2 linked regions of the Aquibium oceanicum genome follow. The protein of the gene in region 2 interacts with the protein of the main gene of each other region in a pairwise test. Links are inferred from orthologs where the notes say so. Each region holds a gene or a part of one and is shown on either strand. Other genes may lie near its edges.

What was found. Proteins that work in one complex are often made in the same cells at the same time.
Region 1: the proteins of ftsH (region 2) and hflC interact in binary tests that used the Escherichia coli proteins (3 or more experiments, as listed by UniProt). The link is inferred for Aquibium oceanicum from one-to-one orthologs.

The regions. Positions count from the first base shown.
Region 1 is NZ_CP018171.1:2,760,601-2,764,314, forward strand. What follows is about bases 305-3,303. They hold hflC (protease modulator HflC), read left to right. Parts: upstream 305-1,283; coding sequence 1,284-2,324; downstream 2,325-3,303. Other genes in these bases: hflK (FtsH protease activity modulator HflK), read left to right, coding at 305-1,287; BSQ44_RS13525 (DUF2065 domain-containing protein), read left to right, coding at 2,326-2,511; BSQ44_RS13530 (DegQ family serine endoprotease), read left to right, coding at 2,666-3,303. Outside these bases: BSQ44_RS13510 (dihydrofolate reductase), read left to right, coding at 1-12; more of hflK, read left to right, coding at 196-304; more of BSQ44_RS13530, read left to right, coding at 3,304-3,714.
Region 2 is NZ_CP018171.1:5,074,320-5,082,030, forward strand. Bases 2,275-5,144 are described here. They hold ftsH (ATP-dependent zinc metalloprotease FtsH), read right to left. Parts: upstream 4,742-5,144; coding sequence 2,807-4,741; downstream 2,275-2,806. Other genes in these bases: BSQ44_RS24880 (extensin family protein), read left to right, coding at 2,275-2,740; tilS (tRNA lysidine(34) synthetase TilS), read right to left, coding at 4,857-5,144. Outside these bases: BSQ44_RS24870 (calcium/sodium antiporter), read right to left, coding at 1-732; BSQ44_RS24875 (L,D-transpeptidase family protein), read left to right, coding at 916-1,890; more of BSQ44_RS24880, read left to right, coding at 1,895-2,274; more of tilS, read right to left, coding at 5,145-6,212; tol-pal system protein YbgF, read right to left, coding at 6,304-7,290; peptidoglycan-associated lipoprotein Pal, read right to left, coding at 7,457-7,711. UniProt on the Escherichia coli protein: Acts as a processive, ATP-dependent zinc metallopeptidase for both cytoplasmic and membrane proteins. Plays a role in the quality control of integral membrane proteins.

The DNA of each region.
Region 1 (3,714 bases), 2.3 Mb from region 2 along the record:
TCATTTGGCTGACAATATCGTTATATCCGATTCTGATGGTTTCGGGCCGAATTCTGGTCCCTGCGCGCGATTTCGCTTGCGCGCGGCTCCCGCCCGCGTTGAAAGGGTGGGTGCCGATGCCTATAACACGGCCGAACGGCGCGACCCGCTCAGGCAACAATCAGCGGGCGCCGGCTTCGAAACGAGAGGAAATCGATGCCCTGGAGCAATCAGAGCGGAGGCGGCGGTCCATGGGGCGGCGGCGGCAACGGCGGTGGCCCGTGGGGCCAGGGTCCGCGCGGTCCACAGACCCCCAAGGGCACTCCGCCCGATCTTGAAGACATAATCCGTCGCGGACAGGACAGGCTGAAACGGGCGCTGCCCGGCGGCGGCGGGTTCAATCCTGCGATCGTGGCCATCGTCGTCCTGGCCCTCGTCGCGCTCTGGGCATTCCAGTCCGTCTATACCGTGCAACCGGACGAACTCGCCGTCGAATTGCGATTCGGCAAGCCGAAGCCGGAACTGTCGCAGCCCGGATTGCACTTCCACTGGTGGCCGATCGAGACGGTCGAGAAGGCAAACACGGCCGAGAAGCTGATCGACGTCGGCGAACTGCGCGGCGGCACCTCCTCGGGGCTTATGCTTTCGGGCGACCAAAACATCGTGGACGTCAAATTCTCGGTCGCCTACCAGGTGACGGATCCCGGCGCCTATCTTTTCAACGTGGCAAGCCCCGACGAGATGGTGCGTCAGATCGCCGAGAGCGCCATGCGCGAAGTCGTCGGCCGCCGTCCGGCGCAGGACATCTTCCGCGACGATCGCCAGGGCATTGCCGACAGCGTGCGCGACACAATTCAGTCCACGCTCGACGACTACGGCGCGGGCATTGCGGTGAACGCCATCTCGATCGAGGACGCGGCTCCGCCGCGCGAGGTCGCCGACGCGTTCGACGAGGTGCAGCGCGCCGAGCAGGACGAGGACCGGTTCGTGGAGGAATCCAACCAGTACTCCAACCAGAAGCTGGGACAGGCGCGAGGCGAGGCGGCGCAGTTGCGCGAAGAGGCCGCGGCCTACAAGAACCGCGTCGTTCAGGAAGCCGAGGGTGAGGCTCAGCGCTTCGTCTCGGTCTACGACGAATACGCCAAGGCGCCGGAAGTGACCCGCAAGCGCCTCTTCCTCGAAACCATGGAGAGGGTGTTGCGGGACTCCGACAAAGTCATCATCGAGCAGGGAGCGAACGGCCAGGGAGTGGTGCCATATCTGCCGCTCGACGAGCTTCGCCGCCGCCCGGGAGCCAATAGCCAATGACAAACCGCCTCGCATTCATAGCCGTCGCCGTCGCGATCGTGCTCGTCGTCGCGCTTTCGTCCTTCTTCGTCGTCACCGAACGCCAGCAGGCGATCGTCCTTCGCTTCGGCGAGATCGTCGACGTCAAGACCGAGCCAGGCATCTACTTCAAGCTGCCGTTCGGCTTCCTCGAGGCCGACAACGTGCAGATCGTCGAGGACCGGGTCATGCGCTTCGATCTCGACGACATCCGCGTCCAGGTCTCGGGCGGTAAGTTCTATGAGGTGGACGCCTTCGTCGCCTACCGCATCTCCGATCCGCGCACCTTCCGCCAGACCGTGTCGGGCAGCGTGGCTCTGGCCGAACAGCGGCTGCGCACCCGTCTCGACGCCGCCCTCCGCCGGGTCTACGGCCTGCGCGGCTTCGAGGCGGCGCTCTCCGACGAGCGCTCGTCGATGATGCGCGAGGTCGCCGAACAGCTTCGTCCCGACGCCGCATCGCTCGGCCTCGAGGTGCAGGACGTGCGTATCCGCCGCACCGACCTGACGCAGGAGGTCTCGCAGCAGACCTACGACCGCATGAGCGCGGAGCGCCTTGCCGAAGCCGAGAGGCTCAGGGCGCGCGGACGCGAGGCGGCGCAGCGCATCCGTGCCCGCGCCGACCGCGAAGTGGTCGAAATCCTCGCCGAAGCCCAGAAGGAATCGGAGATCCTACGAGGCGAGGGCGAGGCGGAACGCAACTCGATCTTCGCCGACGCATTCCAGCGCGATCCCGAGTTCTTCGAGTTCTACCGCTCCATGGCCGCTTATTCGCAGGCGCTCGAGGGAACGGGAACCACCATGATTCTCTCGCCGGATTCGGATTTCTTCCGCTATTTCGGTAGCGGTGGAGGTGGCGGCCGGGCCAATCCCGTTCCGCCGGCCGATCCGGCGCCCACTGGTGCCTTGCAGGATGGCGCGGACGCCGGAGCGAGCAACGCCGCGCCCGTGGCGCAGGAGCCCGCGACGGCGCCGCTTGCGCCTGCAACGACCGGGACCTCCGTCCCCGCCGCCGAATAGGATGAGCGACTTCTTCGCCGCCCTCGGTCTCGTACTGGTGATCGAGGGCGTCATCTACGGTGGCTTTCCCGCGACGGCCAAGCGCCTCGCATCGCAGATGCAGGAGATGCCGGAAAACGCTTTGCGCTACGGCGGTCTCGCCGCCGTCGCACTGGGGGTCGCCGTCGTGTGGATGGTGCGGGGATAACGCAGGATTTATCCGCCGCGCCTGTATCCTGTCGCAAACGCGCCCTAATTCTGGCAAACGGTCTGAACGTCGGAATGCGTGGCGGCACTCTCGCCTGCCGGGTCCGGCTCCATGCGGCGCCCACGTGGCTCGGGAGAATGTATTCATGGCTCTGATGCGAATGCCGGTTCTTATCCGCAAGACAGCGATATCCGCCTTCGCAGCGGCCGCTTTGGTCGGACTGGCGCTCCCGCCCGTTCCCGCGGTGGCCCAGACTCGCGGACCGGCGTCGGTCGCCGATCTCGCCGAAAACCTGCTCGAGGCGGTGGTCAACATCTCGACCTCGCAGAATTCCAAAGGCGGCGGGTCGGACAACGTGCCGATGCCGGATCTTCCGGAAGGCTCTCCGTTCCAAGATTTCTTCGACGAGTTTTTCCAGAACCGGCAGGGCAACGGCATGCCCCGGCGCGTGCAGTCGCTCGGATCCGGCTTCGTGCTAGACGCGGAGCAGGGCATCGTCGTCACCAACAACCACGTCATCGCGGACGCCGACGAGATCGAGGTGAATTTTTCCGACGGCTCCAAGCTCAAGGCCGAACTGGTCGGCAAGGACACCAAGACCGACCTTGCGGTGCTGAAGGTCGATCCGACGAAGAAGCAGCTGAAGGCCGTGTCGTTCGGCGATTCGGATGCCATCCGGATTGGCGACTGGGTCATGGCCATCGGCAATCCGTTCGGGCTCGGCGGGACGGTGACGGTGGGAATCGTGTCCGCCCGAAACCGCGACATCAATTCCGGACCTTATGACGACTTCATCCAGACGGACGCTGCCATCAACCGTGGCAATTCCGGCGGGCCGCTATTCAACATGGAGGGCGAGGTGATTGGCATCAATACGGCCATCATCTCCCCGTCCGGCGGTTCCATCGGCATCGGCTTCTCGATTCCGTCGCAGCTGGCCGAAAACGTCATAGCGCAGCTGCGGGAATTCGGCGAGACGCATCGCGGCTGGCTTGGCGTGCGTATCCAGCCCGTGACCGACGACATCGCCGAGAGCCTCGGAATGTCGAGTGCGAAGGGCGCGCTGGTCTCCGGCATCATCAAGGGCGGTCCGGTCGACAACGGCGTCATCCAGCCTGGCGACGTCATCACCAGATTCGACGGCAAGCCGATCGATGGGATGCGCGACCTCCCGCGCATCGTTGCCGACAGCCCGGTCGGGCA
Region 2 (7,711 bases):
CTGCTTGCGCAACGCGGCCATCACCGACGTCACGAGTTCCGGCAGCGATGTTCCGACCGCCACGATCGTCAGCCCGATGATGGTCTCGGATACGCCGAGTTCCCGCGCGATGGCGACCGCGCTGTCGACCAGCAGGTAGCCGCCCAGGACGACGATCCCCAGACCCGCGACGGCGGTCACGATCGGCAGCAGCATCGATCCCGAGACGGCGGCCTTGGGCGCGAGCGCAGGGTCCGCCTCCTGCACGGCGATGCTCTTGTCGTAGACCGCGCCATGGTCGACGTTGGCCGTCTTTTCCTGACGGAAGGCCAGATAGATGTAGCACGCCAGTGCCACCACGAAGACGGCCCCGACCAGACGGCCGGCCGGCATCGTCGCGGCGATGACGGCGAATGCCACCGCAACGGCGATCATGACGACCCCGTCGCGCTTCAATGTGCTCGACGCTACGGCAATCGGCAGGATCATCGTCGAGATCCCGAGGATCAGCAGGATGTTGGCGATATTGGAGCCGACGATGTTGCCGTAGGCAATGCCCGGAGAACCGTTGAGGGCGGCCTGGAGCGAAGTCACCAGTTCGGGGGTAGACGTGCCGAATCCCACCAGCGTCAGGCCGATGACCAGCGGGGAGACCCCCAGGCGGCTGGCGACGTTGACGGAACCGCGCACCAGCAGCTCGCCTCCGATGACGAGCAGGACAAGGCCGCCGATGAGAATGAGCAAGGTAATCATGAAGAGGGGTGTCCGATCTGGCGCAACTCAGCCGTCAAATGGTCCAACCTGAGACGGTTTTCCATGAGCAGGAGATAAAATTCCTCGCAATTCCCGCCTGACCGCCCCTTCGGCGGAACCTGCGGTGTGAACGCTTCCCCCATCGGCGCGTTCTTCCAGGAACCCGAAAGGAAGCACCGCTTCATGAAACACCTGGTCTCGACCATTCTGGCCTCCGGCCTCACGATCTCCGCTTCTGCCTGGGCGCAGCCGAACGATGAGATCGCGGCCGACGCGATCAACGCGGCCAGCTATTCGGAAGGCTCCTTGCCCGATGGACAGAGCGTGCTTGCCGCCCGCCTCCAGGTGCTTCTCGATCGGGCGCATGCCTCGCCGGGCGTCATCGACGGCTATGAAGGCGAGAACGTCGAGAAGGCCCTGATGGCTTTCGAGGAGATGAACGGGATGCCGGTGGACGGCAGGCTCGACCAGGAGGCCTGGGAAGCGCTCCAGGCGTATTCGGGCGACGCCTTCGTCCGCCATGCGGTTTCCGAAGACGACGTGTCGCGCATCGTGTCGTCGCTGCCGGAGGACTATGCGGAACTCGCCGAGCGGGACTGGCTCGGCTTCACCAGCGTCGCCGAGAAAATCGCCGAGCGCTTCCACATGGACATCGACTTCCTGCGCAAGCTCAATCCTTCAGCCGATTTCGAAGCCGTCGGCACCGAGATCTGGGTCGCCGCTCCCGGCGAGGATTCAAAACCCCAGATCGACCGCATCGTCGCCGACAAGTCGATGGCGCGGCTTCTGGCCTATGACGATTCGGACAAGCTCGTCCTGAGCTATCCGGTCACGATCGGCAGCGAGGCGCTTCCCTCCCCGACCGGCACCCACGAGGTGACGGCGATCGCCACGGAGCCGACCTACACGTACCGGCCCGACGAGAATTTCCAGCAGGGCGACAATGACGAGGTGCTGACGCTTCCGCCGGGGCCGAACAATCCCGTTGGCCTTGTCTGGATCGATCTCTCCAAGCCGACCTACGGCATCCACGGAACCCCGTATCCTGCCGAGGTCGACAAGACCAGTTCGCATGGCTGTGTGCGCATGACGAACTGGGACGCGAGGGAACTCGCCCATGCCGTCGAGACCGGCGTGCCGGTCGTGTTCGAGGAGTAGCGCTATGCGCAACCTGGTACTCCTCCCCGCCCTCCTTCTCCTTGCAGCCGCAGCCGACCTGCCCGAGACGGCACCGGCGCCGCCCGACAATCCGAGGGCGGAAGACTCAGGCGAGCCGGCGGAAAAAGCCGGAGAGACCAAGCCGGAGACCGCCGGCGACACCACCGGCGATGCGGCGATCGAAAGCGGCTCGGATGACGAGGCTCCGGCTGAGGACACAGATGCCGTTGGAGAGGAAGCCGCAAAGGGTCCCGATCCGGCCACGGCGCCGGACCGGTCGCCCGAGCCGGTCGACGGGGCGGAAATCGCGCAGTGCGAGGCGGAACTTCGTACACTCGGCGCGGTGTTCGAGCGGCGCGATACGATCGACGGCGAGGGGGCTTGCGGTGTCTACCGGCCCTACAATCTGCGCCAGGCGGCGCCGGGCATCATCGTCAAACCCGATACGGAGATGACCTGTGCTTCGGCGCTTGCGACCGCGCGGTGGGTGCACGACGAGGTGTTGCCGGCCGTCAGCGTGCTGGGCGCGGGCGTGGAACTCAGGGAAATCACCCACGCCTCCACCTATGTCTGCCGCACCCGGAACAACCAGCCGGACGCCAAGATCTCCGAACACGCCCGAGGCACGGCAATCGACATTTCCGGCTTCGGTCTGGACAATCACGATCCGATCCCGATCGTGCCGCGCGCCGGCAAGGGCACGATCGAGGAAGCGTTCCAGCGCGCCGTGCGCGCCGGCGCTTGCATGCACTTCACCACCGTACTCGGCCCCGGTTCGGACGAGTATCACGACAACCACCTCCACTTCGATCTGGCGGAGCGAAGCAGCGGCTACCGTCTCTGCCAGTAGCGGCCTCTCTACGGAAACGGCCGGAGCGATGCCCCGGCCGTTCCCGATGGAGTTCTCTGGACGCAATCAGCCCTGCGGCTGCGGCTCCATGCCGGCATCGGGCTCTTCGCCGCCCTTCTTCTTGCCGTGCACGCCCGCCTTCGGAACGGCCGAGCCGCGCGATGGCGGGGTGTCGTCGCCGACGTCGCGGTTCGGCTTCTGCCCGGCCATCACCTGGCGGATCTCGTCGCCGGAAAGGGTCTCGTACTCGAGAAGCGCCTCAGCCACCGCGATCCATTCGTCGTTCTTCTCTGTCAGGATCCGGCGCGCCTCGGAGTAGGCCTCCTCGATCAGCCGGCGCACCTCGGCGTCGATGATCTTCTGCGTCTCCTCCGACATGTGCTGCTGGCGCGCAACGGAGTGGCCGAGGAAGACCTCTTCCTGATTGTCTCCATAGGCAACCTGACCGAGCTTGTCGGAGAAGCCCCAGCGGGTGACCATGGCGCGCGCGAGCTTGGTCGCCTGGTCGATGTCGGAGGCAGCACCCGAGGTGATATTTTCCTTGCCGAACTTGATCTCCTCGGCGACGCGCCCGCCCATCATGATGGCGAGACGCGAGACCATGTACTTGTAGCTCATCGAGTAGCGGTCGCCTTCGGGCAGCTGCATGACCATGCCGAGCGCGCGGCCGCGCGGGATGATCGTCGCCTTGTGCAGCGGATCGGCCGACTGGACGTTCAGCGCCATGATGGCATGGCCGGCCTCGTGATAGGCGGTGAGCTCCTTCTCGGCCTGCGTCATCGCGGTCGAGCGGCGCTCCGCGCCCATCATGATCTTGTCCTTGGCGTCTTCGAACTCGGCCATCGTGACGAGACGCTTGTTGCGCCGCGCCGCCATCAGGGCCGACTCGTTGACGAGGTTGGCGAGATCGGCGCCGGAGAAGCCCGGCGTGCCGCGGGCCAGGACCTTGAGGTCGACGTTCGGCGCCAGCGGCACGTTGCGCGCATGCACCTTGAGGATCTTCTCGCGGCCGGTGATGTCCGGGTTCGGCACGACCACCTGGCGGTCGAAGCGGCCGGGCCTGAGCAGCGCGGGATCGAGCACGTCGGGACGGTTTGTCGCCGCGATCAGGATGATGCCCTCGTTGGTCTCGAAGCCGTCCATCTCGACGAGCAACTGATTGAGCGTCTGCTCGCGCTCGTCATTGCCGCCGCCGAGGCCGGCGCCGCGATGGCGGCCGACCGCGTCGATCTCGTCGATGAAGATGATGCAGGGCGCGTTCTTCTTGGCCTGGTCGAACATGTCGCGCACGCGGCTGGCACCGACGCCCACGAACATCTCGACGAAGTCGGAGCCGGAGATCGTGAAGAACGGCACGTTCGCCTCACCCGCGACGGAGCGCGCGAGCAGCGTCTTGCCGGTGCCGGGAGGGCCGACGAGAAGCACGCCGCGCGGGATCTTGCCTCCCAGGCGCTGGAACTTCTGCGGGTCGCGCAGGAACTCGACGATCTCCTCGAGATCCTCCTTGGCCTCGTCGACGCCCGCCACGTCCTGGAAGGTGACGCGGCCATGCGCCTCGGTGAGGAGCTTCGCCTTCGACTTGCCGAAGCCCATGGCGCGCCCGGAACCGGACTGCATCTGGCGCATGAAGAATATCCAGACGCCCAGGATCAGGATCATGGGCAGCCAGGAGATGAGGTAGCCGAAGATGGAGTTGGAACCGTCATTCTCGGGCCGGGCGTTGATCGTCACGCCGCGCTCCTCCAGCCGGCTCACCAGCGAGGGATCGCCGGGAGAGTAGGTCTGGAACCCGGCGCCGTTGTCGACATAGGTGCCGGTGATGCGCTCGCCGGCGATGGTGACCGACTTGACCCGCCCGGACGAGACGTCCTGGAGGAACTCCGAATAGGCGACTTCGCGCGCACTGCCGCGCTGCTGCGGCGTCTGGAACAGATTGAACAGCGCAATCAGGAGAACGGCGATGATCGCCCACAGCGCGAGATTGCGGTAATTTGGATTCATCTTCGGGTCCCGTGCGCATCCGGCTGGCGATGCGCGTCCATCGTGGAGAATTCAGGCTAACATAGGGTTCACGAAACCCAATGCCAAGCATTTGCCCGGCATTCGGTTAAGGACCTTATGCGGCATTGTGGCTGCGCAATGGCGGTTCGGGGACAGGTTCACCACCGAGCAGATCCGCCACGGCCCTGGCGGGCGCGAGATCGAAGCTCGGCAGGAACCGGATCCAGGGCGCTGGCAGTCGCCGCAACCGCTCGGAAAGCCCGCCCGGGCCGCTTCCTTCGCTGCCGGATTCGGCGTGCCGAACATGGACGAGAGGTTCCGCCGCCATCGCCGCGCGCATCAGGGCCTGCGGCGCGCCGTTGCGGTCGCGCACGCGCGCTTCGGCAAGCGTGCCGCCGAGCGCTTCGACCACGGCGTTTTCCGGCAGCCCGCCGCCGTTGACGCGGTATCGGCCATCCCACACGCCGCCGGCGGCCGCCTGCATGGCACCGGTCCAGCCCGCGCGCATCTCGCGGTGCAGATAGCCTACTCCCGCCTTGCGCAGATCGACGACCGCGCCGCCCAGGGTGCTCCGAAAGGCTGCGCCGTCGAGCCGCTCGTAGAGTTTTCGCGCCCGCGCCGCGTCCGGAAGGTGCTCGCGGCCGCCGACCGCGGCAAGCAGGATGCGCAGCGCCAGACGCGCACCCGGGCGGTCGTTCACCCGCGCGAAGGCCGGATCGAGCTTCACCAGGCCGGGAGAGACGATGCTGGCATATCGTGTGATGATTTCGGCCGCGCGTTCGCCCGTGGCGACACGATCCTCCGCCGCCAGACGTCCCTGCTCGATGAGGGCGGAGACGATCTCGTCCTCCTCGGGGCCGGCAAGCGCGCGTCGTGCGGAGACCCGCTCGTACTGCGCCATCTCGTTGCTGGGATCGTCGGCCCAGGAAATACCGGCATCGACCAGCACGTTCTTGAGATCGGCGCGACGGCAGGCCAGCAGCGGCCGCACGATCCACATCTTGCCGTCGTAAAGAGTGGCGGGCGCCATTCCCGCCAAACCACGCCCATCCCCGCGTTCCCGCCGCATGGCGATGGTCTCGGCTTGATCGTTCATCGTGTGTCCGGTCAAAACGACGGAAGCGCCAGCCTCCGCGGCCACCTCGGCGAGCAGCCGGTAGCGGGCTTCGCGCGACGCCGCCGACACACCGGTCGCCGGCTTCTCGCCTTCCCATTTGATCGTCCGGTGGGGAATTCCGCGTTCGGTGCACAGCCGCGCCACCATCGCCGCCTCATCCGCGGCTTGCGGTCTCAGGCCATGATCCACCGTGACGGCGAGGATTTCGCCGCCGCTGCCGTTTGCGCGAAGATGGGCCTCCAGCAGGATCAGCAGCGCGAGCGAATCGCTTCCGCCCGAAACGGCCGCCACGACCGGCCCCGAATCGGGCAGGCGTATGCGGGAAAAGATTGGGTTCGGGCTGATGTCCAGCATACGCTCCCCTGTCTGGCCGGCCACAACGGCGGCCCGGAACATCGGTTCCACGCGGCAGCGAAGCTGGAAGCGCGGAGCGAACGCGAATGCGTCAGCAGCCCGCGAGCGCCTGCTCTGCCTTCACCCGCTCCTTGAGGGCGGCGGAAACATCGCGGTAGCGGTTGCCGATCTCGGCATAGGTGGCGCAGGCGACATCGCGCTGGTTGAGCGCGGCGAGCGAGACGCCGAGCTTCAGGAGCATGTCGGGCGACTTGCCCGAATTCGGGTAGCTCTGGTTGGCGGCGAGGAACACTTCGGCCGCCTGCCGGTATTCCTGCATGCCGAGCAGCGCTTCACCGAGCCAGTAATTCGCGTCGGCGGCCTTCGGATCGTCGGGAAAGCGTTCGATGTGTTCGCGGAACCCGGCCTCGGCCGTCGCGTAGTCGCCCGACAGGATGAAGTTGTAGGCGTTGCGGTAGAGTTCGTCCGGGCTGTCGGTGGCGGGAAGCGCCGCGACCTGCGTGCCGTCCGTCGTACCACCGCCCGGCACCTGACTGCCACCCTCGGCGAACGCCGTGTCCTCCTCGCCCCCGCCGGCGCTGCCGCCGACGGAATTGCCGTTGGCGTCGAAGGTGATCGTGCCGAGCGTCTTGGGCATTTCGCCCGCCGGCTGCGCGGCTCCGGGAGCCTGCGCGCCCGCGAGGGTATCGGTACCGCCGGAGGCGTTGCTCGCCGTATCCTCCGAGGGACGGACCGACACTGCCCCCTGCTTTTCCTCGAGCTGCTGGAGGCGGAACTCGTTGTCCTCCTGCATCTTGCGGATCTGGTCCTGCGTCTGCAGAAGGAGGAAGTTCAGCTCCTCGATCTTGCCGTTCAACTGCCGGATCTGTTCCTCGAGCTGGACGACGCGGGGGTCGCCGGCCTGGGCGAGTTGGACGCGCGGCGCCTCGCCGGGCTGGCGCAACCAGTTCTGCGGCAGGAGACGCTGCAGAGTCCCGCCGTCGGCCGGCGACGGATTGTTGAGCGGAGCCGCGACCGCCATGCTCCCGACGAGGAGCGGCAGCGACAGGGCAGCGCAGAATATCGTGGTGGATTTCATCGACGATCTCGCTTTGGGAATTTCGAATGCCGGAGGCGCTGTCGCGCCTCGATATCGAATTTACCAAGCCTTGCGACTTCGGCCAAATTTTGTTTTGGCACAAAGCGAGATGGACGGCATCCGAAATCGGCGGGCCGCTATCGACCCGCCGGCTTCGATTGATGGATCAGCTGCCGGCGCCGCCGAGCACGGTCACCGCGCGGCGGTTCTGCGACCAGCAGGAGATGTTGTCGCAAACGGCCACCGGGCGTTCCTTGCCGTAGGAGATCGTCCTCAGGCGGGTCGCCGGGACGCCGCGGGCGACGAGGAAGTCGCGCGTGGCGGCGGCGCGCCTGGCACCGAGCGCGAGGTTGTATTCACGCGTGCCGCGTTCGTCGGCATGGCCTTCGATCGTGATGGCATAGTTCGGATACTGGTTCAG